DNA from 2 places in the Rodentibacter haemolyticus genome. Region 2 is predicted to be linked to the other one. Evidence: riboswitches for the same ligand, from Rfam matches in the RefSeq annotation. Region 2 holds a riboswitch; the other holds the start of a gene.

Region 1 (22,823 bases), 660 kb from region 2:
CGGTTAAACGGCAACCCGTGCAGGTTTAACACAATTTCCGCCTCTTCAATATCCCGTTGGGTAACAGGAGTTAATAAATATTCTTTGATAAAGGCTTGTAAACCAAAAAAAACAACATCAAGCTTTCCGCTACGCGCCTCAACATAATAAGAGACATATTCCGTATTAGGCGGGTATTGTAACCAATGAGACGCCTTATAACTGTCAACATTTAAGATAAGATTTAAAAAATTAGATGTGTACATTCCATTTAACTCATTTAAATTAAAAGGTCTAACCTAGATTAGCCCTAAATTTCACAGGGTTTTAAGCTGTTTTTTAATATCCCAAAGGTAAACCGAAATTCACATTCTTTCAAGGATAATAATGGAAAGTTTTTTCATTGAATACGATTTTGTTTCTTCTGACTAAATGAACGCTATCCGCGAGTTTACCCAACGACTTTTTCAGGCTCGCTTTGAGCTTATCCACGTCAATATTCGGGTTGGTTTGTGCGACTTCGTTATCCGAAAGTGCGGTCACTTTTGGCGAATTTTGTTCACGATTTTGTTTTTGCCCGCCAAATTTTCTGGCAAGTTCGCATCGTAAAACGCCGTCGGCATATTGATACAACCGAGCGATAAGTAGTTGTCGTTCGCCATAGCAGACTTCAACGCGGCGTGGCGTTCAGGTTTATTAATCAGACGATGAACCGCTAAAACCCCACCGCTTTTACCGCGGATAAGCTCACCGGTTTGTGGGTCGGTAAAGTCTATCTCCGCCCCACAAATTTACCCTATTCCCTTGCATTCTTTCTTCCTTAGTGCCAAACTCTCTCAAATTTTCAAAACAACGCCAAATAATGACAAAAAAAGCCAATACCTTACCTCATCAAGATCCCCATTATCAGCGGGAATTGAAAAAATACGGCAATCCCATTCCAAGTCGTGAGTTTATTTTAAATATCATTCGCGAAAATAATGCGCCGATGAATCGGGAAGAAATTTTGACCGCACTTTCTATTCATAATGAAGAGCAAATTGAAGCGATGCGCCGCCGTTTGCGGGCGATGGAAAATGACGGGCAACTCGTATTCACAAAGCGTAAACGTTACGCCCTACCGGAGAAATTAGATCTCATAAAAGGCACGGTGATCGGTCATCGTGAAGGTTACGGATTTTTGCAGGTGGAGGGGCAAAAAGAGGATTTATTTATTCCCAACCACCAAATGCAACGGGTTATGCACGGTGATTTCGTTTTAGTCCAAAGAGCGGGTTTAGATCGCCGAGGTCGGCGTGAGGTCCGTATTGTTCGCGTGTTAGAGAACCGAAAAAAACAAATTGTGGGGCGTTTTTTCTTAGAAAACGGTTTCGGTTATGTGGTGCCGGATGATAGCCGCATCGGGCGTGATATTTTGGTACCGAACGAACACCGCAACGGCGCACGTATGGGGCAGGTGGTTGTGGTGGAATTGCAAGAACGTTCCTCCAATTTCAGCCAACCGGTGGGGATTATCACGGAAATTTTGGGTGATAATATGGCGAAAGGAATGGAAGTGGAAATCGCTTTACGCAATCACGATATTCCCCATAAATTTCCAAGTGCGGTCGAAAAATACGTTAAAAAATTTACGGAAGAAGTGCCTGAAGAAGCGAAAAAAGGACGTATTGATTTACGCAATCTACCGCTCGTTACCATTGACGGAGAAGACGCTCGGGATTTTGATGATGCCGTATATTGCGAAAAACAGGGTAAAAGCTGGAAACTTTGGGTTGCCATTGCAGATGTGAGCTACTATGTACGATTGCACACCGCCCTAGATGCTGAAGCGCACAAACGAGGTAATTCCGTCTATTTCCCAAACCGTGTCGTTCCCATGCTGCCGGAAATCTTATCCAACGGCTTATGTTCGCTTAATCCGCAAGTAGATCGCCTATGTATGGTGTGCGAAATGCAAATTTCCGCTAAGGGCAAACTTACCGACTATCGTTTTTATGAAGCGGTCATGAACTCTCACGCTCGTTTAACCTATACCAAGGTGGCAAAAATGCTGGAGGGAGATACCGAATTACGTGAACGTTATGCCCCGCTTGTTCCGCATTTGGAAGCGCTTTATGATTTATATCAAGCCTTGCTTTCCGCCCGTCAACAGCGTGGTGCAATAGATTTTGAAACCGTTGAAAGCAAATTTATTTTCAATGCAATGGGACGTATTGAACGAATTGAACCAGTGATTCGGAATGATGCTCATAAAATCATTGAAGAATGTATGATTTTAGCCAATATTGCGTCTGCAAATTTTATGCAAAAAAACAATGAACCGGCATTGTATCGTATTCACGCCACGCCAAGTGAAGAAAAGCTCACTTCATTCCGCACATTTTTAAATGAGTTCGGTTTAACGTTAGAAGGCGGTTTAAAACCGATCACCAAGGATTACGCCGCCCTGTTGGAGAAGGTGAAAGAACGCCCTGATCACGAATTAATTCAAACGATGCTACTTCGCTCTCTTAGCCAAGCCGTGTATCATGCCGACAATATCGGGCATTTCGGTTTAGCCTTAGAAGAGTATGCACATTTCACTTCGCCGATTCGCCGTTATCCAGATTTAACACTTCATCGTGGTATTAAATATTTACTTGCCAAAAAACAAGGCACAAAACGCAAAACCACCGAAACGGGCGGCTATCGTTATTCCTTTGATGAAATGGATTTATTGGGCGATCATTGTTCAATGACCGAGCGCCGAGCCGATGATGCCACGCGTGAAACGGCTGACTGGCTGAAATGCGAATATATGTTGGATCACATAGGCAACGAGTTTAACGGCGTAATTTCATCCGTTACCGGTTTTGGTTTGTTTGTGCGTTTGAACGAACTGTTCATTGATGGTTTAGTGCATATTTCTACGCTAGAAAATGATTATTATCAGTTCGATGCCACAAAACAACGTTTGATCGGTGAAAACAGCGGTATGCAATATCGCTTGGGCGATAAAGTGCGTATTCGTGTAGAAGCCGTCCATTTAGAACAAAAAATGATGGATTTCTCTTTGCTAAGCAGCGAACGAAAAGCACGCCGAGCAGGAAAAACCACCAAAGAAAAAGCCAAGAAAATATTTAAAGAATTACCGTCAAAAATCGGAAAAAAGCGAAAAAGTGCGGTAAAAAAGAAAGAAGTTTCTAGCAAATCAAGAAAATCAAAGAAATAGTTATTTAGGAAGGTTGAAGGAATTATCACCATTTCGCACAGACAATCCAATCAATGCGAAAATGTCCGCTTCCACCACCTACAAAATTGAGAGAAAGAAAATTTATGTCAGAACAAATTTACGGTATTCACGCCGTCAACAGCATTTTAACCCATACCCCCGAACGTTTAATTGAGGTCTTTGTACTAAAAGGGCGCGAAGATAAACGCCTACAACCTTTATTAAACGAGCTATACACTATGGGTATCAGCGTGCAGTTTGTAAATCGCCAAACCTTAGATAAAAAAGCAAACGGTGAAGTGCATCAGGGGGTGATCGCTCGCGTGCAGGCGGCAAAAGAACTCAATGAAAATGATCTTGATGCCATTCTCAACAATAAACAAAATCCGCTTTTGTTGGTGCTTGATGGCGTAACTGATCCTCATAATCTTGGTGCTTGTCTGCGCACCGCAGATGCTGCGGGTGTAGATGCGGTTATCGTTCCGAAAGATAAATCGGCACAACTCACTTCTATCGCCCGTAAAGTAGCCTGTGGCGCAGCAGAAACCGTTCCGCTTATTCGGGTAACAAACCTTTCCCGCACGCTTCGTGAGCTACAACAAAATCATAATATTTGGGTAGTTGGTACGGCGGGTGAAGCCGCAGATACCATTTATCATACCAAGCTTAATGGTGCAATTGCGCTGGTTATGGGGGCGGAAGGGGAAGGTGTGCGCCGTTTAACGCGTGAGCATTGCGATCAACTCATCAGTATCCCTATGGCGGGATCGGTTTCTTCATTAAATGTCTCCGTGGCAACCGGTGTGTGTTTATTTGAAATTGTTCGCCAGCGTTTAAATTTCTAAAACCTCGGTATTATGTATCAGTCGCACAAAGAGAATTTTATCTCCAATCTTTATCGTGAGTAGGGGCGTTAAGCTTTGCATAACGCACCATTTCATCATAAAACCCTCTATTGGTGCGTTACGGCTTCGCCTAACGCACCTTACAATGTTTTGAGCAGGTGCTACATAATACCGTAAAACCTCTTAAAATATGACCGCACTTTGTAAAAATACCGAGCATTTTGGGCTCGGTATTTTTTATCGTGAAAGGTAAAATTACATTGATTTTCTTCCGAAAAGGAAAGATAAGACAAGCACGACAAATGATGGGATCAACCACGCCATCCCTGCCGAATAAAGCGGTAAATGCCCCAACAGATTTTCAATTGATTGAGGTAATAAATTCATATTCTTCAAACTATCACAGGCGCTGAAACAGAGAGTAACAAGCAAAGTAGAATAATAGCTGAATTGAATATTCGGCAATTTACTACGGATAATTTGTAAGAATACCAACATAATCGCGACAGGGTAAATTAATAACAATGCCGGAATAGTAATACGCAATAATTCCGTTAAACCTGTTTGTGCGATTGTGGTGGTTAAAATGGTAAAAACTACCACCCAAAACGGATAAGACAAACGAATATGGAATTTAGAGAAATAATCCGCACATGCACTGCTTACCCCTACAAGGGTCGTGAGATTTGCCAAAATAATGATGCCAGACATAATCCAGGTGCCACCTATTCCAAATAAGGCATTTACATAGCGAGAAAAAATTTGTCCGCCGTTCGTTGCCCCTTCTGCAACTTTTGCCCCTGTTGCCCCTAAATAAAATAACGAGAAATACAATAGGGCGAGCAAAAGCACGGAAATTAAACCGGCTGAAATCGTGTATTTCATTACTTTTTGCGTAGAGGATACATTCTTCACAGCCAATGCACGCGCGACAATACCGCCGAATGCAATCGCCGCGAGTACGTCCATCGTTTGATAACCGCTGATCAAACCTGCCGTAATCGCGGAATTTGTTACGTAGGCGTTGCTCGGTTCAACAATTTCCGAAAGAGGAGAAATCAACACATTCACGGCCACCACAACTAATAACACGAGGAGGGCCGGTGTCATAAATTTGCCTACGGTAGAGATAATCGTATTCGGGCGCAGCATAAATAGCATACCGATAAGATTAAAAATAAGAGAAAAGATAAAGTGTGTGCTACTGCTATCTTCCATAATGTTTAAGGGTAACCAAGCCATCTCATAGGCTACATTCGTCACCCTCGGCATAGCAAACAAGGAACCGATCACCAAATATAAGGTGGTTAAAAAGATAACTTCCGCCCATTTCGGTAAATCGCGCATAAGTTCTTCACCACGCCCAAGCACTGCCACCACAACTAAAGTGATAAATGGCATTAATACACCGGTTAAAACAAACCCTAAGGAGGCACTCGCCCAATGATGACCGGCGGAAAATCCTTCCATCGGTGGGAAAATAATATTTCCAGCCCCTAAAAAGAGTGCGAAAATCATCATCCCTAAAATAATAATATCTTTACGACCAAACATACATCTTCTCAATAAATAAAAAAGGGGGGTAAGTTTACTATAAAGACGAATATAACCCTAATCTCAACATGAAAAAATGTGAACAAAATCACATTATCGGTCTCACCATAAAAATATGCATTATTATGTAGCAGTTGCACAAAGAGAATTTTATTTCCAATCTTTATCGGGAGTAGGGTTCGTTAGCCGTAGGAGTAATATACCATTTCATCTGTCGGTGAGTTGCAGCTTCGCCTAACGCCCCCTACAATGGTTTGTGCAACTGCTACATAATGCCGAAAATATGTGAAAAATGACCGCACTTTTTTGTCTCGCTTTTCCGTATAAGCGAAAAACTGTGGTAATATCTGAAGTTCGTTAATTTTTTGTAAATTTATTTTTAACTTTTTTGGAGAGATTTTAGTGTTACCACTTATACAACGATTTTTTAAACTTGAATCCGCAGGAGGCATTTTATTGCTTTGTTCTGCATTAATCGCAATGTTTTTTGCCAATTCGCCTTTAAATGGCGCTTACAACGATTTCTTGAATTTACCGGTGAGCATTAAAATCGGTAGTTTCTCTATTGATAAAACACTGATTCATTGGATCAATGACGGCTTTATGGCGGTATTTTTCGTTTTAGTAGGATTGGAAGTAAAACGCGAGCTGTTAGCAGGCTCTCTTTCCAGTTATCAACAAGCCGTTTTCCCTGCCCTTTCAGCAATAGGCGGCATGGTGATCCCGGCTTTAGTTTATGTGTTTATCACGCACCAAGAACCAGCCTTTGCCAACGGCTGGGCAATCCCAATGGCAACGGATATTGCTTTCGCACTCGGCATTATGGCGCTTCTGAGTAAACAAGTCCCCTTGCCATTAAAAATCTTTTTACTCGCCCTAGCGATTATTGATGATTTAGGCGCAATTGTCGTCATTGCCTTATTTTTCTCTCACGGATTGAGTATTCAAGCGCTTATCTTTGCTGGGATTGCCATCGCCTTACTCATCACATTAAATCGCTTTAAAGTTACCGCGCTTTGCGCCTATATGGTAGCAGGCGTCATTTTATGGGCATCCGTATTAAAATCCGGTGTACACGCCACACTTGCAGGAGTGATTATCGGTTTCTGCATTCCGTTAAAAGGTGAAAAAGGCGAAAGGCCATTAGAAGACTTTGAACATCTGCTTGTGCCTTGGACTTCATTCCTCATTCTGCCGCTATTTGCTTTTGCCAATGCAGGAGTGAGCTTTGAAGGGATTGATTTATCAATGCTATCTTCACCGTTACTCCTCGCCATCGCCTTAGGTTTGATTATCGGTAAACCGATCGGTGTATTCGGCTTTAGCTATCTTTCGGTAAAACTCGGCATTGCGAAACTCCCGGAGGGAATTAACTTTAAACAAATTTTTGCAGTCGCAATTTTATGCGGTATCGGTTTTACCATGTCGATGTTTTTGGCAAGTCTCGCCTTTGAGGCAAACGCAGGCGAAAGTGTGAATGCGCTTTCACGCTTGGGGATCTTGCTTGGCTCTACGGTTTCAGCCCTTGTTGGATATTATTGTTTGAAAAAAACAACGTCCGTTTCCCATTAATAAACAATCAAGAAAAAAGACTTAGTGAGATCGTAAGGCTAAAAATATAACGGATAGAATACCGGACAGATTAAATGATCAAATCCATTTCGGTAGGTAAAACGATATGCTATCGGCTAATTAATTACTTCGGATTATCAGATTAGGGGGGGATACAGTTCCCCCCTGATTTTTATCTAGGGTATTAAAATTTTAGAGATTCGGCACACTAAGTGATTAATGAATCAAACAAGTTTACGCTGACTTTTTATGATTTTCATAAGCCGCTTTTACAAACCCGGCAAATAACGGATGACCGTCACGTGGCGTGGAAGTAAATTCCGGATGGAATTGACAAGCCACAAACCAAGGATGATTCGGCACTTCGATGATCTCCACCAATTTTTTATCCGCAGATAAACCTGTCACTTTCAAGCCTGCCTTTTCAATTTGAGGAAGCAAGGTGTTATTCACTTCGTAGCGGTGGCGATGACGTTCTTCAATAATTTCCGAACCATATAATTCACGCGCACGGCTGCCTTCGATTAAATGGCATTGTTGTGCTCCCAAACGCATCGTTCCGCCAAGATCCGAGTTATCGGTTCTAACCTCTGTATTTCCTTCCGCATCCTGCCATTCGGTGATTAACGCTACCACCGGTTGTTCGCAAGTGCGGTCAAATTCGGAGGAGTTTGCCTTGGCTAGTCCCGCAACGTTACGTGCATATTCAATCAATGCAATTTGCATTCCTAAACAAATGCCTAGGTAGGGAATGTGATTTTCACGCGCATACTGTGCAGTCATAATTTTGCCTTCCACACCGCGATAACCAAAACCACCCGGTACAAGAATACCGTCTATCCCCTTTAATACTTCTACGCCTTTGGTTTCTACATCTTGCGAATCAATGTATTTGATATTCACGGTTAGGCGATTGGTTAAGCCTGCGTGTTTTAATGCTTCATTCACGGATTTGTAGGCATCCGGCAATTCGATATATTTCCCGACCATACCGATGGTGACTTCCCCGACCGGATTCGCTTGTTTATAAAGCACTTGTTCCCATTCGGAAAGATCCGCTTCCGGACAATTCAAACGAAAACGCTCACATACGAAATCATCTAAACCTTGAGATTTTAATAATGCCGGAATTTGATAAATCGAATTGACATCCTTTAATGAAATAACCGCACGCTCCGGCACATTACAAAATAGTGCAATTTTCGCACGTTCATTCGGCGGAATCATTCGGTCAGAACGGCAGATCAATACATCCGGTTGAATCCCGATAGAAAGCAATTCCTTCACGGAATGCTGCGTCGGTTTCGTTTTCACTTCACCGGCTGTAGGAATGTAAGGAACTAAGGTTAAATGCATAAATAAGGTGTGTTCACGCCCCACTTGTACCGCCAGCTGACGTAAGGCTTCGAGGAAGGGTAAAGATTCAATATCCCCGACAGTGCCCCCCACTTCTACAATCACGACATCATGACCTTGCGCCCCGGCAATAACACGATCTTTGATTTCATTGGTAATATGCGGAATAACCTGAATGGTTGCCCCTAAGTAATCACCACGGCGTTCTTTACGTAATACTTCAGAATAGATTTTACCGGTGGTGAAATTATTACGTTTTGTCATTTTGGTACGAATGAAACGTTCATAATGCCCGAGATCCAAGTCTGTTTCAGCGCCGTCTTGAGTAACAAAGACTTCACCATGCTGTGTAGGGCTCATTGTCCCCGGATCCACATTAATGTAAGGGTCAAGTTTCATAATGGTCACGTTTAAACCACGCGCTTCTAAAATTGCCGCTAATGAGGCCGCTGCAATGCCTTTACCTAACGATGAAACCACACCACCGGTAACGAAAATATAATTTGTAGCCATAGAGAACCTAATCTTTGTTGGGATAGAAATGATTATAGCTAATCACTTTGCTTATATATTCCACCGAAAGTGCGGTCAGAAATCAAAGAGGATTAGCTATCAATAGACGGGACGGTAGTTTACCTGATTTGTTAAGGTAACTCAATGGAAAGCTAAGTTGATCTGTCTCTAAAAATTGGATTTATTAATTATTTTTGAATGAAATTACAAAGGCTGAGCCCGCTACGATACCGGAATCAGCCCTATAATCTATACGTCATTTTGGGCGACATCTATATTGCCTAATCGCCTAAAATTACATCTGCATATATTTAGGTTCTTTAAACACTGTTACGGCAGGGACTTCACCTACAAATTTCTCAACCTGAACAATAGCGGTATTCGGTGAGTTTCCTTGTGCTAATTTAGATGTGCCTTCATCACGGGTTAAAACGTTAGGGCAACCGTTTTTGCACAATGGTTTTTCTGCCGTAGCCAATTCGTGCGGGTCATACCAAGCACCTTCATATAATGCCACTGTGCCTTTGATGATTCCGTCCGTCACTACAGCCCCCGCCAAAACTTGACCGCGTCGGTTGAAAACACGTACCACATCGCCGTTCACAATGCCACGAACCTTAGCATCTGCCGTATTAATTAATACAGGTTCACGATCGCTTACCGCATATTTTTCACGTAGTGACGTATTAGCTAATTGACTATGTAAACGATAATAAGGATGCGGAGTAACTAACGCAAGCGGTGCTTCAGCCGTTACATTGCCGGCAAATTCTTCCGGCACCATCCAAGTCGGATGACCTTTACAATCGTCATACTGCATTTTAGCAACGACCTCAGAATAAATTTCAATTTTACCGGATGGCGTACCCAATGGGTTCAATAACGGATCTTCACGAAATTCTCCGTAACGTACCCATTTCTTCGCTTTTTCATTTGCGGTAAAAGTAATAGGTTTATTCTCTTCCCAGAATTTCTCAAATTTTGGCATTAACACTCGGTTTTTACGGGCTGCATTAAATGCTGATTGGTAAAAATATTTCAGCCAATCCATTTCTGTTTTACCTTCGGTAAATAGGTCTTCCACCCCGGCTCGTTTTGCCAATTCTGCGAACACATCGTAATCACTTCGAGCTTCAAATTGCGGTTCCACAACCTTTTTCATCGGGAGAATATGCATCATTGAATAATCTCCCGTCATTGTTAAATCATTACGTTCATAACTTGTCGTGATTGGTAATACGATATCCGCCATACGGGCAGTCGGTGTCCAGTTAACTTCATTAACAATTATGGTTTCCGGTTTTTGCCATGCTTTTACTAACGTATTGGTATCTTGATGGTGTACAAACGGATTACCTCCGGCCCAATAAATTAACTTAATATCCGGGTAGGTAATTTCCGTACCGTTAAATTCAATCGTTTTACCCGGATTTAATAACACATCTGAGATACGGGCAAGCGGGAAACTGAGTTTAGCCGATTTTGATAACCAAGATTGCCCTGTATTTGACGTATCGTTATCCAATGTCGCAGACATAGCACCGATTACCCCTCCGGTTGTTGTCGGTACGCCGCCGTTAGAATAATGATAACTTAATCCGAAACCACCGCCTGGCAAACCTATTTGACCTAACATAGACGCCAGAGTAACCAACATCCAATGAGTTTGTTCGCCATGGCGTTGACGCTGCATTCCCCAACCCGCCATTAACATCGTTCGTTTCGATGAAAAATCATTGGCTAATTGACCAATAACTTCCGCAGGTACGCCACAAATTTCGGCTGCCCATTGTGCATCTTTAACTTGACCGTCTTCTTTTCCTAATAAATAACGTTCAAACTTATCATAACCGGTCGTGTATTTTTTCAGGAATTCTTTATCATGTTTGTCAGCAGCAACTAAAGTATGTGCAATGCCTAACATTAATGCTACATCAGTCGCCGTATGAATAGGAATCCACTCCGCACCAAGATATTCGCAGCTTTCGCTTTTAACCGGATCAATACAAATAATCCGTTTACCGGATTCTTTTAATTTTTTGAAATATTCCAACCCCTTTTGATCGGTTGCCGTCCAAGCGATACGCATCGTTGTAATCGGATTAGCTGACCACAACACAACTAATTCCGACGTTTCTAAAATCGTTTCCCAACTGGTTTGTTGTTCATAAACCTCAATCGTACCGAGAACATGCGGTATTATGACCTGAGCAGCACCGGTAGAATAGTCGCCTTTGTGTCCTACGAATCCTCCTGTCGCATTTAAATAGCGGTGCAACAGCGTACGGCTTGAGTGTAAAGAACCCGAACTTTTCCAACCGTAAGAGCCTCCGAATATATTTTCGAAGCCCCCTTCGGCTCGAACCCGTTTAAACTCTTTATCCACCAAATCCAGTGCCTGCTCCCAAGAAACCCGCACCCATTCATCATGCCCACGCAGGGTGGTATCACTCTTTCCGGGATTTTCTAAATAACCTTTACGCACCATAGGATATTTAATGCGGGTTTCACTATAAAGTTGATCAGCCACCACAGATTGCAATTCATTTTCTAATGCAGGAACAATGGCAGGGCCGGATTTAACCACTTTACCGTTTTCAACGACAACACCGAGCGGTCCCCAATGTGCGGCGGTAACAACCGTTGTAGATTCGGCTGCGACTGCAGAGGCGGAAGCTAACGCACCAATAACACCACCGTCAATCGCTCCACTTAATGAAATTCCGGCAGCGCCTAGTGAGGAATTTTTCAAAAAGTCTTTACGCTTCGTATTGATTTTGTCTTTTTTCATAATAGACTCCAGGTTTAAAGTTAAAATAAAGACCCTTTCTAAATACGAGTGGATAAACAATTTCTTGCGTATCCATGGAATAAGCGGAGCCTATTCTGGCTTACTACCATATCTTTCGACTTAGGCATATAAGCTCGGTGTCTTATGATTAAAAAATATTAGTGAGATGAACCGACCATATCTTTCCCATTACGTTGTAAGAAAATCGTTAAAGTACGTACATCATCAGCACTCATTGATGTACGATCTTTCATCGAATTTACGATGCCGATCCATTGATTAGCCGTATAGTGATCCGCATCAATTACCGCATGACAACCGCTACAATGGGTTTGATTTAAATTATTACCAAAATGATTCAATGCGGAAATATTGGCTGTTACCGCTTCTTTTGGCGCAATGATTTCCATTGTGATCGCATTCCATTCGGAATCAGTGACCGAATCGTGCACCGTTTTCACAACCTGTGCTTTATCTTTTACCTCATCACTAAGTAATGCCACCGTAATTCGTTTACCTAAATCCATATACATCACACTTTCAGCGCCGACTTGTTGCCAACCTTTCAAAAGTGCGGTCAATTTTCCATTCGTTTCTTTCCAATCGGTTAATTCGGCATAAGGCATTAAACGCACCTCACCACCTTGTACCGATTGAACCGATTTCATCGCTAATGCGTAAAGTGTCTTATCATGATTAGAAAATTCGCCGCCATGTTTCGTTAACTCATCCGCAGCGGCTGCATTATCGACTTCCATTTCCGGCATAAAATGCACTAATCCCTTATGGCAATCAATACAGGTTTGATTCGTTTCTTGTGCCAATTTATGCATTTTCCGTGCTGCTTCGGATTGTTCACTCAATTCCATGGCATCTGCACTGTGGCAAGATTTGCAAGTGGCTGAATCAGTCTCCTTCATCTCTTTCCAAACCCGTTGCGCCATCTCTGATCGATATTTTTCATAAACATCTTGGTTCGGCAATTTATCTGTGATGGTGTACCACAAATCTTTCAAAGCAATAAATTTAGCCTTAACATAATGCAAGCCGTCTTGCGGAACATGACAATCAGCACATTCTGCCCGAATGCCTTTAGCATTGGAAAAATGTGAACTGGCTTCCCATTCCGCTTTAGGCTGTTCCATAGAATGACAACTCAAACAAAATTCAGTGGAATTTGTCGCCTTCATTACTTGTTGCACCCCCAAAAGCACTACTGCCCCCACCCCCACAAAAATAAGTGCGGTTAAAACCGAAAAACTTTTTAATTTAGCCATAATCACTTCTCACTACTCTAGCAAAATATATTGATACCTCTAATTGAGTATTGGGATGATAACAAGATAAGGGATTTTTTGTGGATGAATGTATTGATTTGAATCAATAAAATAACTATTAAATTTAACGTAGTTTAATTTAAATGCCGTTGAGTAATGTTTACCCATAAAAATCCGCACCTTAATTTGTCGGTTCGGTTATCCGACTTTTGGGGTGCAGATTAAAGTGCGGTCAAATTCAAGTTTATTTATGTATTTTCCAAGTTCTGAAACCGTAGATGGCAATCATTACGAAACAAAGGAGAGGTAAGATAAAGGAAACATTCACTGCCGGCATTCCCATTATTGTTCCTTGGTCGATAAGCATTCCTTGTAACGGTGGCATTAATGCGCCGCCGACAATCGCCATCACTAATCCTGCCGCACCGAGTGTGGATTCTTCTTTTAGGTCGTTGAGCGCGATACCGTAAATCGTCGGGAACATCAACGACATAAAGGCTGAAGTAAGCACTAAGCAGTATAACCCTGCAACGCCATCAATAAAGATAACCCCTACTATGCTGAAGAAACCTCCGATTGCAAATAAGGTTAAAATAAATTCCGCTTTTAGATATTTCATTAGTGCGGTACTGATAAATCGACTGATAATAAAAATCCCCATTGCAATGATGTTGTAGTGCTGCGCTTCGGCTTTGGTAAACCCTAAACGTTCCGCATACTGAATGATAAACGTCCACACCATAATTTGAACACCGACATAAAAGACTTGCGCAATCACCCCTTCGCGATATTTGGCGTTTGCCGCTAAACGTTTAACTGCGGTGGAAAACGGAATTTTTGCCTCTTCTTCGATTTTGGTGGTCGGCATTTTAAAAAGAGCGATAACAATAAAAATACCGATAACCACCAAACCGAGAATAACATAAGGGTTACGGATAACTTCTAAGTCATGAGTTTTGATGACCGCTTTTTCCGCCGCAGATAGGGTATTAAAAATTAAACTACCATCCGCATTACGCTTATCCGATTCCAAGGCGGTCAAGACAAATTGTGAGGCAATAAACATCCCGCTAATTGAACCTAATGGGTTAAAAGATTGAGCGAAATTAAGTCGGCGGGTTGCCGTTTTCGGATCCCCCATTGAAAGGATATAAGGATTTGCTGTGGTTTCCAAAAATGCCAAACCAAAGGTAAGGATATAAATGGAAAGTAAGAAGAAGATAAACTCTTCATAAATCGCAGCCGGATAAAACAATAACGCACCGATAGCATAAAGCCCTAAGCCCAACAAAATACCGGCTTTGTAGCTATAACGTCCGATAAACAACGCCGCGGGAATGGCCATTGTGCCGTAACCACCGTAGAACGCAAATTGAATAAGGGCTGCTTCAGCCGCCGGCATTTCCATCACCGTTTGAAACGCCGCCACCATCGGATTGGTAATATCATTGGCAAATCCCCATAATGCGAATAATGAGGTAATTAAAATAAAGGGAACAACATACTTTTTCTCTAATACTTTTGCAGTCATAGATCACTCCTTATGTAAAGGAAAATAAGAAAAGGGAAGCGAAAACTACTCTTCAATACGCAACCCATAGGATTTAAATTTGCCTAATACCACTGACATTTCTTGCTCGGACAACAACGGAATATCCAAACCCGTAGCAAGCAATTTGATATACCATTCGGCAAGCACTTCAACTTCATGTGCAAGCCATAAGGCTTTATCCAAATTGCTTTCAGCGGCAATCATACCGTGGTGAGCAAGCAAAATTGCCTTAGATTGTCGGATTCCTTCTCGCACATATTCCGCCAATTTTGGCGTACCGAACGTAGCATAGGGCACACAAGGAATGTGATCCGCCCCCCCTACCCCGATCATATAGTGAAACGGCGGAATGGATTTTTCTAAAATCGAAACTGCCGCACAATTTATGGCATGGTTATGTACTACAGCATTAGCATCTTGACGGGCTTGATAAACCGCAAGGTGGAAATGCCATTCACTGGAAGGCAATTTACCTTCTTCATGCTGTCCGTTATTATCGACAAACACAATTTGCTCCGGCGTAAGCAAATGGTAGGGAGTGCCGGTCGGGGTAATTAACATACCGTTTTGATAACGTACACTGACATTACCTGCGGTACCTTGATTTAACCCTAAACGGGTCATTTCCAAGCAAGTATCAATAATTTTTTGTGAAAGCTCGATTCTTGTCATAATAAAATTCCTTTATGGTTATAATGAAATCGGTGTAACGCCTTTTTTGAGAATAATATTGCCATATTTAGCGGTTTCACCGCTGATTACGACGGCATAAGCGGATTTCGCCCGCTCATAAAAAGCAAAGCGTTCGATTCGGGCTAAAACAGGACAATTTCCGACCGCACTTTTAATGGCGGCGGCATAGTTTTGTTCAACTTGCGGATCGAGCGTATCACCTGTGACCGCTTGCATCATTATTAACGGTGCATCCACATAAGTATCAAATTCAAATAACGGACTGATTGCGGTTAAGAGAGTGGCGACATTGACACCATCCGCCCGAATCACCTTATGATGAAGAGCATGTGCCGGGAAATGGGCATCTGCCAACACAATCTCATCGCCGTGCCCCATTTCGGCAAGTATTTTTAACAGTTCGGGGGAAATTACCGGGTGAATACCTTTTAACATAGACGCTCCTGATATTGCTGTAACCATTGTTGATAAGCGACGGATTGAGCCGACGGATAGATTCGTTGTGTTTTTGCCCGCATTTGCCGTTGGGCGGTTTCGACATTCGGATAAACTCTAAGCGCAGTAAAAACAAACATTGCCGCGCCTAACACCGTGCTTTCAGACACATCGACAATCTCTATCGGCAAATTCAGTACATCGGCACGAATTTGATTCCACAAACGGTTCTTTGAACCGCCGCCAACGCAAATCACACTTTCCGCTTGGAAATGGCTGACCTGTTGTAAAACCGTTAAGCCTTGTTTCAGCCGTAATGCCATATACTCCAACATTGCTCGATAGATCTGCCCCCGTTGACAGTGCATTGATAAGCCGTAAAGCGTGCCCTTGTGAAGTTCAGAAAAACATCCGCCGGCAAAAATACCACCGGAACCAACCGCTTGTTGTTCAGCTTCACGGATCATTGTTTCGTAATACCGTTCACTATTCATTACATCGGAGAAAAACATTCTGCCGACCCATTCCATTACACCCGAGCCGACCCACTGCACCGCCGGATTGAAACAATTAGACTGTGCATCAAATTCTGTGGTTAATCCTTGTGGTATAAAAGCAATGTCCGGTTCGGCTATATGAGTCCGGGCCATTAAAATTTCCCAAGTGCCGGAACTGAGAACCGGTTGATGTAATGCCGCCCCTGAGCCGAACACGGCAAATTGCGTATCGTGTCCGCAGGAAATAACAGGTATAGGCGATAAACCAAGTTGTTCTGTTAACGTCGCATTCAACACGCCGACTTGCTCGCCGGCATTTAACATTGGGGGAAAACGGTCGGGTGTTAAACCTAATACTTGCAGAACTTCCTGATCCCAATCACCGCTAGAAAGATTTGTCATCATTGATGTTCCCGCCATTGTACGGTCGGTGGTGAGATTGCCGGTCAAACGATAGGTAATCATTGATGAAATAAACAGGAACTTATCCATTCGGGCATAAAGTGTCGGCTGATTTTCTTTTAACCATAACAATTTGAATAAGGTATTAAACGCATATTGCCCGACACCGTTACGTTGATACAGTTTTTGTACATCAAGATAATGCTCAAGACGTTGCATTATCATTTGCGTGCGAGGACATTTCCACGAAATAACCGGATACAATTGTTTTCCCTGTTTATCAAACATTGTCCCATCTACGCCAAAAGTCGTAACGCCGATACCAATGACTTCACTTAACGGAATAGTCATTTCTTTCAAACGAGAAAGCGTTTGTTGAGTACAATGTAATAATTTTTGCCAAATTTCTTCAAAATCCCAAATATGATAATCGGGTGATTCTAAGCCTTGTTTGGTCTTATTCGGCAAATGATGTGCCGCCACAATTTTGCCGTATTGATCTATGGCAATGGTGCGTAAATTGGTTGCACCGCAATCAAAAATTAAGACAACGGACATAGCATTCTCCTAAAGTGCGGTCAAAATCAACCGCACTTTTTGGTTAAACTTGAGATTATCGGTAAAGCGGGCCAAAGTTGGCACAAGCACGATAATCCTGCCCTTCTTTATCTTGACCGAAGCCGTTCCACGCACTTGGGCGGAAAATCGCACTATCGTTCACATTGTGCATACAAACCGGGATACGTAACATTGAGGCAAGTGTAATCAGATCCGATCCGATATGCCCGTAAGTCGCAACACAGTGGTTTGCCCCCCAGTTCGCCATCACTGAATAAACATCGCTAAACGCCCCTTTGCCCGTTAGACGAGGTACAAACCAAGTGGTCGGCCAAGTTTCGTTAGTGCGTTTATTCAAGATATCATGGACGTGTTCAGGTAAATCGATTGACCAGCCTTCGGCAATTTGTAACACAGGTCCGATGCCTTTGATCAGATTAATACGGTGCATCGTAAATGGCATACCGCCTTTGGTGAGATATTGGGAAGAATAACCGCCGCCACGGAAATATTCGTGTACAGCCGGACACCAACGGGTATGTTCATAACAACGTTTGCCGTCCTGCTCCGTAACTTCCCACACCGGTTTCACCACCGGATTGCCCTGTGCATCGGTATGTTGCCCCGTGCCGTCCAAAGTTGCTGAACCGGAATTGATTAAATGAATAAACCCGCTTTCAGGTCGGAACCCGGTGACCCGCTCAACCGCATCTTCACTCCAATAAGTACGAACATCGGCAAAAATTTGTGCCTGTCCGGTAAGCAGATGACCAAATAGCATATTAACGGCGTTTAAAGAGTCGTTTTCAGTGGCGAGAATATAAGGCGGACGAATACCGTTCCAATCGTAAGTGGTATTTAATACCGCTTCCATAAAATCCCCGTTCGGCAGGTGATCCGTCCAATGACGTTGACCTTGGAAACCGGCAGCAATAGCGTTATGACCAAGAGCTTCTTCTCCGTAATTTAATGCCGCTAATTTTGGATTACCCACCATTAAATCACGGGTAATCAATGTCATTTTTACCACCGTTTCCCATAATTCGGCACGCTGTTCTGCAGAACGTTGGTGTTCCGGGCTATTGACATCAATGCCTTCTTGACAGTAGATTTTCACCCAAGATAAAGCCAAATCCAGTTCATCTTGATCGTAAATCTGGCGATCCAAGCGGCGTTTGATTTCAGTCATATCTACATATTCGTTCCGCATACCAAGATATTCCTGGAAAAATTGTTGATTCACGATAGAACCGGCAATGCCCATTGAAACCGAGCCGATAGATAAATAAGATTTACCACGCAAGGTTGCCACCGCAAGCCCCGCTCGGGCAAAACGTAACAATTTTTCTTTCACGTCATTCGGGATTGAAGTATCGTCCGCTTCCTGCACTTCCGTACCATAAATGGAAAATGCCGGCAACCCTAATTGGGAATGACCGGCTAATGCAGCCGCTAAATAAACCGCGCCCGGACGTTCGGTACCGTTAAAGCCCCAAATGGCTTTCGGCATATGCGGATCCATATCAATGGTTTCCGAGCCGTAGCACCAACAAGGAGTAACCGTAATCGTCAGTCCTACGTTTTCCCGTTTGAATTTTTCGGCACAGGCCGCCGCTTCTGCCACGCCTCCGATAGTGCTGTCGGCAATAATACACTGTACAAAATCACCATTGGTATGGCGGATATGGCTTTCCAACAACGTGGCGACAGCTTGTGCCATTCGCATCGTTTGCGCTTCCAAGGACTCCCGAACGCCCATTCTACGTCCGTCAATGGTTGGTCGAATGCCGATTTTTATGCGATTTGAATGAGAAACAAATGTCATAGTAACCCTCCTTTGTCATTGGGATTATTTATAAGAAATCGGTTGAGCGGGTTGCTTATCAACTTAACTTGATAACATTTTTGATTAAAATGATGGGGGAAGACAGGGAGAAAACGGATTTTGTTTTGGATTTGTGAGTAAGATCACAATAATCAGTCATTTTTTATGAAATTTAATGACCGATTAGTCTATCTTTTAAAACATATCGGTCAATTCGGTCATTTATTTTTATAAAACAGTCATTACATCTGCACTTTCACAATAGTTTTGAAGTTCATAGGGCAGATCGGAGTCCGTAAAAATCGTATTAATTTTTCTCAATTCAGCTAATTGTATAAGGCTTTTTTTCTCAAATTTGGAATGGTCAACTAAGAGGTAGCATTGTTCCGAGGCATCCATCATTTTTCGCTTTATAGAAGCATTAAGCTCATTTGACTCCCAAATTTTTCCTTGGCTATCAATACCCGAACAAGAGAATATAGAAAAATTAATGTGTAAACGTTGGAGTAAATATTCGGATAAAGGACCATAAAAGGCTTCATATTTTGAAGAATAAACACCGCCGGTAACAATTGTCTTAATATTAGGTTTATTCACTAAGGCATTGATATTAAACATCGAATTAGTCACTACCGTACAGGGAATATCAGGCATTAAATGGGCAAAATACCAACTTGTAGAACTCGCATCCAAACCAATAACCGCATTTTCATAGAGTAATTCAAGCGCATTTTTGGCAATATAACGTTTGGCTGCCGCGTTAATATGCTGACGTGTTTGAAAAAAAGCACCCAGATCTGTGGTTTTCTTGCTGACTGCACCGCCGTGTGTTCGATAAAGCAATCCTTTCTTTTCAAGACGATTTAAATCACGTCGAATAGTTTCCACCGACACAGTACACTGTTTCGCCAGCTCTAACACACCAACTCTTCCTTGCTGATTAATTAATTGTAGAATGATTTCATCTCTATTGCGCATACTCGCCTCTAACCGGTTAAAATTAATCGACTCATTATATGTCTTCTTAGAAAAGATAAACAACTTATCATCTCTCGTGTTCTACGTTAAAATAACCTCATTTTTTGATCTCAAGAGAACATTTATGACAAATAAAACATTAAGTGCGGTCATTTTGGCGGCAGGAAAAGGCACACGTATGTATTCTGACTTACCGAAGGTGTTGCATACCATTGCAGGTAAACCTATGGTGAAACACGTCATTGATACGACAAATTCACTGGGTGCGGAAAATGTACATTTAATTTATGGTCATGGCGGCGAATTGATGCGTGAACGCCTTGCGAACGAAAAGGTAAATTGGGTGCTGCAAACGGAACAATTGGGAACAGCCCACGCCGTGCAACAAGCCGCACCGTTTTTTAAAGATGATGAAAATATCCTCGTACTTTACGGTGATGTGCCGCTTATTTCAAAAGAAACATTGGAAGAATTAATTGCTGCGAAACCTGAAAACGGCATTGCATTATTAACGGTTAATTTAGATAACCCTACAGGCTATGGGCGCATCATTCGTGAAAATGGTAATGTCGTGGCGATTGTTGAGCAAAAAGATGCCAATGAAGTGCAATTAAAAATTCAAGAAGGGAATACCGGTGTAATGGTATCAGACGGAGCCAGCTTAAAAAAATGGCTTGCCCGTGTAGATAATCACAATGCCCAAGGCGAATATTATTTAACGGATTTAGTTACCTTGGCAAATCAAGAGGGCTGCCAAGTCACTGCGGTGCAAGCTTCAGATATGATGGAAGTGGAAGGGGCAAACAATCGTTTACAACTTGCCTCACTTGAACGTTACTATCAACGCAAACAAGCGGATCGTTTATTGCTTGAAGGCGTAATGTTATTTGATCCTGAGCGTTTTGATTTAAGAGGAACACTTGAACACGGTAAAGATGTGAAAATTGATACGAATGTCATTATTGAAGGCGATGTACGTTTAGGTAATCGAGTAAAAATCGGTGCCGGCTGTGTGCTGAAAAATGTTGTGATTGGTGATGATGTAGAAGTGAAACCTTATTCGGTATTGGAAGATGCGGTCATTGGTGAAAAAGCCGCTATCGGTCCTTTCTCTCGCCTACGCCCCGGTACGGAACTTGCCGCCGAAACCCACGTAGGCAACTTTGTTGAAATTAAAAAATCCGTTGTCGGCAAAGGTTCAAAAGTGAATCATTTAACCTATGTTGGCGATAGTGAAATCGGTGCAAACTGTAATATCGGCGCAGGGGTCATTACCTGTAACTATGATGGCGCAAACAAGTTTAAAACTATCATTGGCGATAATGTATTTGTAGGCTCGGATACGCAACTTGTCGCCCCGGTTACTGTTGAAGACGGAGCAACTATCGGTGCCGGTTCAACCATTACCCGCAATGTGGACAAAGATGAGTTGGTTATTACACGTGTACCGCAACGCCACATTCAGGGCTGGCAACGTCCGGTTAAGAAAAAGTAAATCAGCTATAAAAAACGGCTCGCTTTTATGTGAGCCGTCTTTAATTAATCATGTAAACCTAATTTCTTCTCAAGGTAGTGAATATTTGTACCACCTTTTTGGAAGTTCTCATCTTCTAAAATCAATTCATGTAACGGAATATTGGTTTTAATGCCATCGATGATCGTTTCGGCCAACGCATTCTGCATACGGCGAATTGCAACGTCACGGGTATCACCATAAGTGATAAGTTTTGCGATCATAGAATCATAGTGCGGAGGCACGGTATAACCGCCATAAATATGAGAATCCCAACGCACGCCTAAACCGCCTGGCGAATGTAAGTGATTCACTTTGCCCGGTGAAGGTAAGAAAGACTTCGGATCTTCCGCATTAATACGGCACTCAATCGCATGACCTTTCACTTTAATATCTTCTTGCTTGATAGAAAGCGGTAGTCCCGCTGCAATGCGTAACTGCTCTTTAACCAAATCCACACCGGTGATCATTTCCGTTACCGGATGTTCCACTTGGATACGGGTATTCATTTCAATGAAATAAAACTCACCGTTTTCATACAAAAACTCAAACGTACCAGCACCACGATAACCGATTTCCACACAAGCATTGGCACAACGTGAGCCGATATCACGGCGCACTTCTTCAGAAATGCCCGGAGCCGGCGCTTCTTCCACCACTTTTTGGTGGCGACGCTGCATAGAACAATCACGTTCGGCTAAATACACCGCATTGCCATGCGTATCCGCCAATACTTGAATTTCCACATGGCGCGGATTTTCCAAGTATTTTTCCATATAAACCATATCGTTATTAAATGCGGCTTTCGCTTCGGCTTTTGTCATTGCGATAGATTCTTCAAGCGCATCTTCGTTACGCACCACACGCATACCACGACCGCCACCGCCACCGGATGCTTTGATGATAATCGGATAACCTATACGTTTTGCAATTTCTTTATTTTTCGCAATATCATTGCCTACCGGACCATCAGATCCCGGAACACAAGGTACACCGGCTTTTTTCATCGCTTTAATCGCAGAAACTTTATCCCCCATCAAACGAATCACATCTGCCGTCGGACCGATAAAAATAAAGCCGGAACGTTCCACCTGCTCTGCAAAATCAGCATTTTCAGACAAAAAACCATACCCCGGGTGAATGGCATCCGCCCCGGTGACTTCCGCCGCCGCAATAATTGCGGGAATGTTTAAGTAACTTTTTGTTGAAGGAGCAGGGCCGATACAAACGGTTTCATCTGCCAATAAAACATGTTTTAATTCGCGGTCTGCA
Region 2 (10,079 bases):
ACAATACCGGCGCGATCAATCGCAAATAAAACCGGTAAGTTTTGAATCGCCACATCGTGAATAAGTTGGTCATAAGCGCGTTGTAAGAATGTAGAATAAATCGCCACAACAGGTTTATATCCCCCAATTGCCAAACCTGCCGCAAAAGTGACGGCATGTTGCTCTGCAATGGCGACATCAAAATATTGTTGCGGGAAACGTTGGGAAAATTCCACCATACCTGAGCCTTCACGCATTGCCGGTGTAATACCGACAATTTTGGCGTCTTTTTCCGCCATTTCACAAAGCCAATCACCGAAAATTTTCGAATAAGTCGGCTTAACATTCGATTTTGGTAATTCACCACGGGTAGGATCAAATTTCGGTACACCATGAAACCCTATCGGATCTTTTTCTGCAGGCGCATAGCCTTTACCTTTCCTGGTTTTAATGTGTAAAAATTGCGGTCCTTTTAGATTACGCATATTGGTAAGTGTCGCAATCAATTCATCAATATTGTGTCCATCAACCGGACCGATGTAGTTAAAACCAAGTTCTTCAAATAGCGTGCTTTCCGGTGAAAACATGACCCCTTTCATATGTTCTTCGGTTTTCTTCATAAAGTTTTTTACAGGAGGGACTTTATCAAGGATTTTTTTACTTCCATCACGGAGGGTAGAGTAGAGTGAACCGGAAAAAATACGTGCCAGATGATTATTTAATGCCCCTACGTTTTCAGAAATAGACATCTCATTATCGTTTAAAATGACGAGCATATCGGTATGCAATGCACCGGCGTGATTTAACGCTTCAAACGCCATACCGGCGGTAATGGCACCGTCACCGATAACACAAACGGTTCTACGCCCGGCATTTTCTCGTTCCGCAGCAATGGCGATGCCTAATCCGGCACTGATTGAAGTGGAGGAATGACCTACACTCAACACATCAAACTCGCTTTCTTCACGCCACGGGAAAGGGTGAAGACCGTTTTTCTGACGAATCGTGGACATTTGATCACGGCGACCGGTCAAAATCTTGTGTGGATAGGCTTGATGACCGACATCCCAAATCAATTGATCAAAGGGGGTTTTATACACGTAATGTAAAGCAACCGTCAGCTCTACCGCTCCCAAACCGGAAGCTAAATGCCCACTGCTTTGACTAACGGATTCCAAAAGATAATGACGTAATTCTTGGCAAAGTTGAGGCAATTGATCTTTATTTAAAAGACGCAAATCTTCCGGTGAATTAATAAGAGATAAGAGAGAGTCGTTGTTCATATCGTTAGTCATTCCAAAATATTTAAATTTTCGACCGCACTTTTGTGACGCGGTCGCAATTAGTTCTTTCTTGTAATAATAAACTCGGCTAATGCTCGAAGTGCGGTGGTATCGAAAGGAATTTTTTCTAATTCGGATAAAGCTGTTTGGTATAAATCTTGTGCTTTTTGTTTCGCCCCTTTCAGCCCCAATAATTTCGGATAAGTGCTTTTATCTAAACTTAAATCCGATCCCACCGGTTTGCCGATTTCCATACTATCGCCTTCAATATCTAAAATATCGTCTTGGACTTGGAATGCCAAACCAATCGCATCGGCATAATTTGTCAGAGTATTTCCCAATGTTTGGTCGGAAAAATGAGGAGAACAAATAAAACCGAGCTTTAATGCAGCAGTAAGCAATGCGCCGGTTTTGTTATGGTGGATTAGCTCTAATTCATCCAGACTGATTTGTTTGTGTTCGGAAATCAAATCTAAACTTTGCCCCAAGCACATACCTTGCACACCGGAAGCGTTAGCCAAAACCTGAATTAATGCGAGTTTTTGTTCAGCCGAAAGAGAAGGAGTTTGAGTAAGAATATCAAAAGCAAAGGTTTGTAGTGCATCACCGGCAAGAATAGCAGTAGCTTCATCGAAAGCGATATGGCAAGTTGGGTGGCCACGACGTAGATCATCATTGTCCATCGCGGGTAAATCATCATGGATTAAAGAATAAGCATGAACGGCTTCAATTGCCGCGGCACAATAATCTAAACTTTGTTCACTTGCGCCAAGCATTTTTCCGGTGGCATAAACCAAAAAAGGACGAACGCGTTTTCCCCCCAATAACAAACCGTATTTCATCGCATCACGCAAGGGCGCATTGTGAGTCTCAATGCTTTCAAATTGCCTTTCTAAAAAAGTATTAATGCGCGTTTGAACGTGACTTAATTCTTGAGCAAACCAACTCATTTTTATTTGTTCCCTTCGTAATCCGCCAAAGGTGCGGTTTCGCTTTTTTGTAACAGAATTTGAATCCGCTGTTCCGCTTGTTGCAAGCGTTCTTGCCCTAATTGGGCTAATTTAACGCCTTGTTCAAATGCCTTTAGCGCTTCTTCTAAAGGCAATTCGCCACTTTCTAAATTTGAAACAATGGTTTCTAATTGCGTTAGTGTGGTTTCAAAATCTTGTGAAGTTGTTGGTTTACGCGCCATTAATCCATCCTTTTTATGGAGAAAGATATTGCTGCGTATTGTACTTTATTTTGACGGGATGTTAAAAAATTATTTCAAAATTCGTTACTTATAAAAAGGATAGCCGATCTTTATTGTATGGACTTTTCCTTTTCTTTGCGTAAAATGCTTGCCATTTTTTACAAAATTTAATGCCTATGAAATTTATCGTTAAACTTTTCCCTGAAATTATGATTAAAAGCGAAACGGTGCGTAAACGTTTTGCGAAAATTCTTACCAGTAACATTCGCAATATTTTACAAAAATATGATGAAGACACTGCGGTAGTACGTCATTGGGATTACATTGAAGTGCGGTCAAAAAATGAAACGAATCGAGAAGCGTTAATTGCCTTATTGCAGCGTATTCCGGGGATTCATCACTTTTTAGAAGTAGAAGAAAAGCCTTTCACCGATTTACACCACATCTTTGAATTAACCCTTTCCGAAGTGGAACATCAACTCCAAGGAAAAACCTTTTGTGTGCGAGTAAAGCGCAAAGGAAAACATAAATTCAGTTCCATTGAAGCGGAACGTTATATCGGCGGCGGGCTAAATCAACATATCGAAAGTGCAAAGGTACGACTGAAAAATCCTGATGTAACGGTGCGCATTGATATTGAAGATGACAAAATAATGTTGGTAAAAGCGCGTTATGCGGGGATTGGAGGTTATCCTATCGGTACGCAGGAAGATGTGCTTTCTTTGATTTCTGGTGGATTTGATTCCGGCGTTTCCAGCTATATGTTGGTTCGTCGCGGTTCTCGCGTACACTATTGCTTTTTTAATCTTGGTGGTGCGGCACACGAGATCGGCGTAAAACAAATGGCGTATCATATTTGGCAACGTTACAGTGCTTCTCACAAGGTACGTTTTATTGCGATTAATTTTGAAGGTGTTGTCGGGGAAATTTTAGAGAAAATCGATAACGGTCAAATGGGGGTGGTGCTAAAACGAATGATGGTGCGTGCAGCAAGCAAAGTGGCGGCACGTTTCAATATTGAAGCCATTGTAACAGGGGAAGCATTAGGACAGGTTTCCAGCCAAACTTTAACGAATTTGCGCCTGATTGATGAAGCGGCGGATGCGTTGGTATTACGCCCGCTTATCACACATGATAAGGAGCAAATTATTACGATGGCGAAAGAAATCGGTACCGATGATATTGCGAAATCTATGCCGGAATTTTGTGGGGTTATTTCTAAAAATCCAACTATTAAAGCCGTACGTGAAAAAATCCTCATTGAAGAAAACAATTTTGATTTTGAGATTTTAGAAAGTGCGGTCGAAAATGCGCAATATTTAGATATTCGCCAAATTGCTGAAGAAACGGAAAAAGAAGTGGTCGCAGTGGATACGATTTCCACATTGGGGGAAAATGATGTGATTCTGGATATTCGTAGCCCGGAAGAAACAGACGAGAAGCCTTTTGAATCGGAGACGCACGAAGTTGTACAAATGCCATTCTATAAACTTTCATCACAATTTGGTTCGCTTGATCAAAGCAAAAATTATGTGCTTTATTGCGAACGCGGCGTAATGAGTAAGCTACAAGCCTTGTATTTGAAAGAAAACGGCTTTACAAACGTACGTGTCTTTTCCAAAAAATAGCGATATTATGCATCAGTTGCACAAGCTACTGCAGGGGGGAATTAGGCGAAGCCGTAACGCACCGTAATGGATTAATTGATAGAAAGGTGCGTTACGCCTACGGCTAACGCCCCCTACCTAAATATTGAATATAAAATTCTCTTTTTGCAATTGCTGCATAATAATGAAAATTATGCCACAATCTTGACCGCACTTTTGCTTAAAGTACGGTCAAGAAAATACATAATATATTTGGGTGGATTATCCGCTTAATTCTTCCAGCATTTCATCAATGGCTTTCGCTAGTAAGGTGCGGTCGTGGCGATAGTTAAAATCATCGGCATTTAAGCGTTTTTTTAATACTTTTACTGAAGAAATATCAACGAAATCCGCTTCGCTTATTTCATTCGGCGTAATAATTGCATCCAGAATCTCAGCCTTGATGGTACGGTGAATCCACTGTATACGTGTATTTAAGGAAAGGGTAGAAGCCGCCCCCAATTCAACACCTAAGTTATCAATAAAGATTTTTTTCGCCGTACTTGTTCGAATTGCCGAGGCAATATCCGGTAAAAGCAAGGGAGGCATAATGCTGGTTAAAAAACTGCCGGGGCCGAATAAGATCACATCCGCCAGACGAATTGCTTGAATGGCTTCGGGTGTCGCTTGCACCAAAGGGACAAGAAATAAGGATTGAGGCAGTTCTGTTAAATTATCAATACTAACTTCACCGACAATACTTGAACCGGCACCAAGACTTGCAGCGAGATGAACCGAGGCTTCGGACATTGGAATTAAATGAGATTTTACATGCAGCAATTCACGGATTAAATTTACGCTATCAAGAGGGCGAATATGCATATTTTCGAGCGCTTTCAGCATTAAATTGCCTAGATTGTGTCCGGCAAGCTCTCCACTTCCGCTAAAGCGATATTCAAATAATGCGGAGGCTGTGCTGGGTTCAATGATGATTTGATTTAGGCAATTTCGCAAATCCCCCCAAGCAATACCGCCTTGTTCTAGTCGTATACGCCCGGTTGAACCGCCGTTATCCGTTGTAGTAACAATGCCGGTTAAGCGTTCTTTCATAAAACTTAAGGCGGACATCACTCGTCCTAATCCATGCCCACCGCCAATCGCGACAATGCGTAAACCGTTCAAATGTTCATACTGACGGTGTGAAGTAAAATTTGACATAGTTTTCTACCTAGAACGTATTAATTTACTCGCTATTATATAGTTTTTTATATAATTGATTTAAAGGAATTTTCTGAATTTGTGATCAAATTCAAATGATTTCATTGCGTTCTTTATTAAGAATTTCTTAAAATGTGTAGTATATTTTATCGCATAACTCCGAGCTTGTTTTGTCTAAGTTCATTGATGAATATGACGGCAATGCCAATAACGATATACGTTATTCAGGGATACGTTGGAAACGGCTTATCCTCTCATTTTAGAAAGGTGTCTCATGCAATCTATTCCAATTAAGAACATAGGGAACGAGCGTCTGGTCGATTCGTTCCAACGTGTTTATTATTATTTGCGACTGTCGATCACCGAACAGTGTAATTTTCGTTGTAACTATTGTTTACCGAATGGGTATCGGCCGGAAGCAAATGCCCCCCGTTTTCTTACCTTAAATGAAATTACACGTGTAGCCCAAGCTTTTGCCGATATGGGAACGGAGAAGATCCGTTTAACGGGAGGGGAACCGACTTTACGCAAGGATTTTCTCGCCATTGCCGAAAATATCGCACAAATAGCGGGTATCCGTCAACTTGCCTTGACCACAAACGGTTATCGTATGGCAAAAGATGTTGATGCCTGGATGCGTTCCGGTATTACTTCTATTAATGTAAGTGTTGATAGTCTGAGCCCCAAAATGTTTCATCAAATAACCGGCATTAATAAGTTTGATGATGTGATGAGAGGAATTGATCGTGCTTTTGAGATTGGTTATAAGAAAGTGAAAGTCAATTCTGTTTTGATGAAAAATTTAAATGATAACGAATTTAACCAATTCTTAGATTGGGTAAAAAATCGCCCGATTCAAATGCGATTTATTGAACTTATGCAAACCGGTGAGATGGCGCAGTTCTTTCATCGCTATCATTTATCAGGTGAAATACTGATGCAAAAATTGATTTCACAAGGTTGGAAACAACAGCAACGGGCGATAACGGACGGACCGGCAAAAGTGTTCAAACACCCGGATTACCTTGGAGAAATCGGATTGATTATGCCTTACGAAAAAGATTTTTGTATGAGTTGTAATCGGCTACGTGTTTCTTCAAAAGGAAAATTACATCTTTGCTTGTTTGGTGAAGAGGGGATTGAACTGCATGATTTATTACAATCCGATGATCAACAAACATTGTTACAAGCGCGTATTTTTACTGCGCTACAAAGCAAGCGTGAGCATCATTATTTACACCAAGGTGATAGCGGCATTCGCAATCACCTTGCTTCAATAGGCGGATAATCGCTAAAACTTTTTCAAAATCAACCGCACTTTTAAATTATGACAACATTGACTCATATCAATAGCCGAGGCGAAGCCAATATGGTAGATGTTTCCGGTAAAAATGAAACCGTGCGAGAAGCACGCGCAGAAGCGATTGTGACTATGTCACAGGAAACCTTATCTATGATAATGGAAGGTAAACATCATAAAGGAGATGTCTTTGCAACGGCACGTATTGCCGGTATTCAAGCGGCTAAACGCACTTGGGAGCTTATTCCTCTATGTCACCCATTACTACTTTCTAAAGTGGAAATTTCTCTTGAACCACTGCTTAAAACAAATCAGATTCGTATTGAATCCCTTTGTAAACTAACCGGAAAAACCGGAGTAGAAATGGAAGCGTTAACCGCAGCAAGCGTCGCCGCTTTAACAATTTACGATATGTGCAAGGCTGTGCAGAAAGACATTATGATCGAACACATTCGTTTGCTTGAAAAGTGCGGTGGAAAATCAGGTCGTTTTTTAGCGGAGAAATAGATGTTAAAGGTATTATTTTTTGCTCAAACCCGCGAATTAATTGGTATGGATGAAATTCAAGTGGAAAGTCGGTTTGAAACCGCTGAAACGTTACGTGAATATTTAAGCCGAAAAGGTGAAAAATGGGCATTGGCGTTAGAAAAGGGGAAATTACTTGTTGCAATCAATCAAACCCTAATGCCACTTGAAAGTACGATTAAATCCGGTGATGAAATCGCCTTTTTTCCACCTGTGACAGGAGGATAATATGGGCGATATTAAAATAGCAGTTCAAGAAGCCAAGTTTGATCAAAATGCGATTTATCGTTGGCTTTCGGAACAAAAATCTGTTGGTGCTACGGTTGTTTTTGTCGGTAAAGTTCGCGATCTTAATTTAGGAGATAACGTTTCCAGCCTATATCTTGAACATTATCCCGCTATGACGGAAAAGGCGATACGTGAAATAGTGGAAGAAGCTAAAAAACGCTGGTCAATTCAGCGCGTATGCGTAATTCATCGTGTCGGTTTATTGCATACCGGTGATGAAATCGTGCTTGTAGGCATAAGCTCTTCGCATCGTGGTGATGCTTATTGTGCCAATGAATTTATTATGGATTACCTTAAATCAAAAGCACCGTTTTGGAAAAAAGAACAAACAAATAAAGGCGAGCGTTGGGTTGAGGTGAGAGAATCAGATAAAAAAGCCTTGGAGAAGTGGTAGTAATTTCCGCAAAAGTGCGGTCATTTTCTTTAAAGGATTTTATATAAAAAAACAAAGCTCGGAAATCCCGAGCCTTGTCTATTTCACCGTTTAAGCAGTTACAGTTGCTAATTTTTCTAAATCTTTATCAATTAAGAATAAAGCTTTACCGTCTTCACCAAGTATATTGAGTTTATCCAAAATACCGCTAAAGAGTTTTTCTTCTTCGTGTTGCTCTGCAACATACCATTGTAAGAAATTGAATGCAGAATAATCTTTTTCTTCAAACGTTTTTCCTACTAATTCATTGATTTTATTGGTGATAAATTTTTCGTGCTCATAAGTAAGTTCAAGCACTTCTTTTAATGATTTATATACGTGGGATGGTGCTTCAATGGCAGAAATGATTGGCAATGCACCGGTTTCATTCAAATAAGTGAATAATTTACGCATATGTGCCATTTCTTCAGCCGCGTGAGCAGATAAAAATTTTGCTGCGCCTTCAAAACCTTGTTGTTCACACCAAGCACTCATTTGAAGATACAAATTAGAAGAATAAAATTCCAGATTCATTTGATCATTTAATAGTTTTACTACATTTGCTGATAACATTTTATTTCTCCTTTTGATTATAAAGTAGCTAAATCACGATCTACGAAGTATAAGCCTCGACCGTCTTCACCAACTAAATTAAATTTATCAATAATACCGCTGAACAGTTTTTCTTCCTCATGTTGCTCAGCAACATACCATTGCAAGAAATTGAAGGTAGAGTAGTCTTTATTTGCAAAAGTGACTTCAACTAATTCATTAATTTTTGAAGTCACCAACTTCTCATGCTCAAGTGTTGTTTCAAATACTTCTTTTAATGAAGTGTAATCATTTTTAGGTGCCTCAATTTGACCTAAAAGCGGCATACCGCTGGTTTCACTTACGTATTGGAATAACTTTTGCATATGTTCTAATTCTTCGTCCGCATGGCGAAGCAAAAATGCAGCTGCACCTTCATAGCCATGTTTTGAACACCAAGCACTCATCTGTAAGTAAACATTAGAAGAGTAGAATTCCAAATTGATTTGTTCGTTCAGTTTGTCTGCAATTGCTTGTTTAAGCATAACCAACTCCTTTCCATTTGATTGATAAAAAGCAATAAATTTTAAATTGCCGTGCGTATTTTAGGTCATCAAATGAGAACTTGCAAATTATTTTATAAATTTTAATTTGTAACTTATTAATTTTAAAGGATAAATATAACAACAATTATTCTCATTTAAGAATTAAAGGCAATCATTATAATGACAACGTCACATTTCTAGCAAATCTTCTAAATTTCAATTTTGCATAAAATGTAATTACATCAATTTCATAGGTAGCTATTTCTATCATAAGCAAATTCTCTTACTTAAAAAAGTGCGGTTGGTTTTGAGGAAAGTTTACGTTTCTTTCAAGTGAAAAGTAGTTAGACGAGATGGAGTAGCAATCATTAAACCAAAAGTGACATTTTACATTATTAATTTAACATAATATGTATTATGCGAAATTAGTTATCAGGTTAGTGAAAGCTACGGGTTAAATAAATCACAGAGTTACACACAAGCGCAAAATACTATTAAAACAAGACAGATAAAGCCATTTTACGCCTCTCAATGCGTGTTTGAAGCATTTTATTGAACGATGAGATAAATTTGTAGGGGTTTTGTAAAGATTTTATTCTCGGTGTTTTACAGCGTTTTAGCGTGAAATTGATTTTTTGTTTTTCAGCAGGGGCGGTTCATATTCAGTGATTTTTAAAACTGACAGCACCGCAATACGGGCAATTTTTCAAATGACATCGAGCAGCATTACCGGGCAAATCCAGCCGGTTTGCCCTACCATTTTTTCGCAAGCGAAAAAATAATGACATAAAAAAGTGCGGTCGATTTTAGCCGCACATTTTGTAATTTGTGACAAGGTTACATTTTACGCCTTGCAATCGGTACGTCCTCGCACCGCTCCGGGCGCACCGATTTCAAGGCTAAAAAAGGTTATTTTGGTCAAATTTACGCATTAATTGGTCTAAATTCACTTCATTTTTACTGTCGTTTACGATTCTTGTGTGCATAAGTAAAAGGATATCGGATTTCTCAAATTTCTTCGATTTACCAAAAATCCAAGACGGTAAACCAAATGCTGATTGGTCGTTCTTATCCGTTTTTTCTTCACTCAATCCGCCTAAAATAACTAAAGACCCATCATTGACATAAACGGTTGAATCAACCAGTCTTTTCAATAATGTTGGCGTGTCATTTACGCCAGTTTCGGTTCGGGCAAAATTTGACAATTCAGAACGTACATT

What was found. A riboswitch is a leader RNA that binds a small molecule or an ion and turns the genes downstream of it on or off. The one in region 2 is predicted to bind molybdenum cofactor.
Region 1: it holds a riboswitch for molybdenum cofactor, as region 2 does, so the genes downstream of both, torA (trimethylamine-N-oxide reductase TorA) here and moaA (GTP 3',8-cyclase MoaA) in region 2, are expected to answer to the same signal.

What each region holds. Positions count from the first base shown of each region.
Region 1 covers NZ_CP063056.1:1,832,119-1,854,941, reverse strand. The annotation lists gene IHV77_RS08760 (nicotinate phosphoribosyltransferase) at 1-245, opposite strand, end outside; partial or broken gene IHV77_RS12070 (IS1595 family transposase) at 290-379, opposite strand; gene IHV77_RS08755 (hypothetical protein) at 355-612, opposite strand; gene rnr (ribonuclease R) at 842-3,190, shown strand; gene rlmB (23S rRNA (guanosine(2251)-2'-O)-methyltransferase RlmB) at 3,295-4,035, shown strand; gene brnQ (branched-chain amino acid transport system II carrier protein) at 4,291-5,589, opposite strand; gene nhaA (Na+/H+ antiporter NhaA) at 5,992-7,161, shown strand; gene pyrG (glutamine hydrolyzing CTP synthase) at 7,396-9,030, opposite strand; gene torA (trimethylamine-N-oxide reductase TorA) at 9,326-11,821, opposite strand; molybdenum cofactor riboswitch at 11,838-11,973, opposite strand; gene IHV77_RS08720 (NapC/NirT family cytochrome c) at 11,980-13,098, opposite strand; gene fucP (L-fucose:H+ symporter permease) at 13,343-14,629, opposite strand; gene fucA (L-fuculose-phosphate aldolase) at 14,675-15,322, opposite strand; gene fucU (L-fucose mutarotase) at 15,341-15,778, opposite strand; gene fucK (L-fuculokinase) at 15,772-17,235, opposite strand; gene fucI (L-fucose isomerase) at 17,291-19,060, opposite strand; gene IHV77_RS08690 (DeoR/GlpR family DNA-binding transcription regulator) at 19,289-20,038, opposite strand; gene glmU (bifunctional UDP-N-acetylglucosamine diphosphorylase/glucosamine-1-phosphate N-acetyltransferase GlmU) at 20,163-21,533, shown strand; gene accC (acetyl-CoA carboxylase biotin carboxylase subunit) at 21,578-22,823, opposite strand, start outside.
Region 2 covers NZ_CP063056.1:5,898-15,976, forward strand. The annotation lists gene dxs (1-deoxy-D-xylulose-5-phosphate synthase) at 1-1,274, opposite strand, end outside; gene ispA ((2E,6E)-farnesyl diphosphate synthase) at 1,322-2,212, opposite strand; gene xseB (exodeoxyribonuclease VII small subunit) at 2,215-2,454, opposite strand; gene thiI (tRNA uracil 4-sulfurtransferase ThiI) at 2,631-4,082, shown strand; gene IHV77_RS00060 (gluconeogenesis factor YvcK family protein) at 4,323-5,258, opposite strand; molybdenum cofactor riboswitch at 5,404-5,544, shown strand; gene moaA (GTP 3',8-cyclase MoaA) at 5,533-6,546, shown strand; gene moaC (cyclic pyranopterin monophosphate synthase MoaC) at 6,586-7,065, shown strand; gene moaD (molybdopterin synthase sulfur carrier subunit) at 7,066-7,311, shown strand; gene moaE (molybdopterin synthase catalytic subunit MoaE) at 7,313-7,765, shown strand; gene ftnA (non-heme ferritin) at 7,856-8,356, opposite strand; gene ftnA (non-heme ferritin) at 8,374-8,859, opposite strand; gene IHV77_RS00095 (type II secretion system protein GspD) at 9,759-10,079, opposite strand, start outside.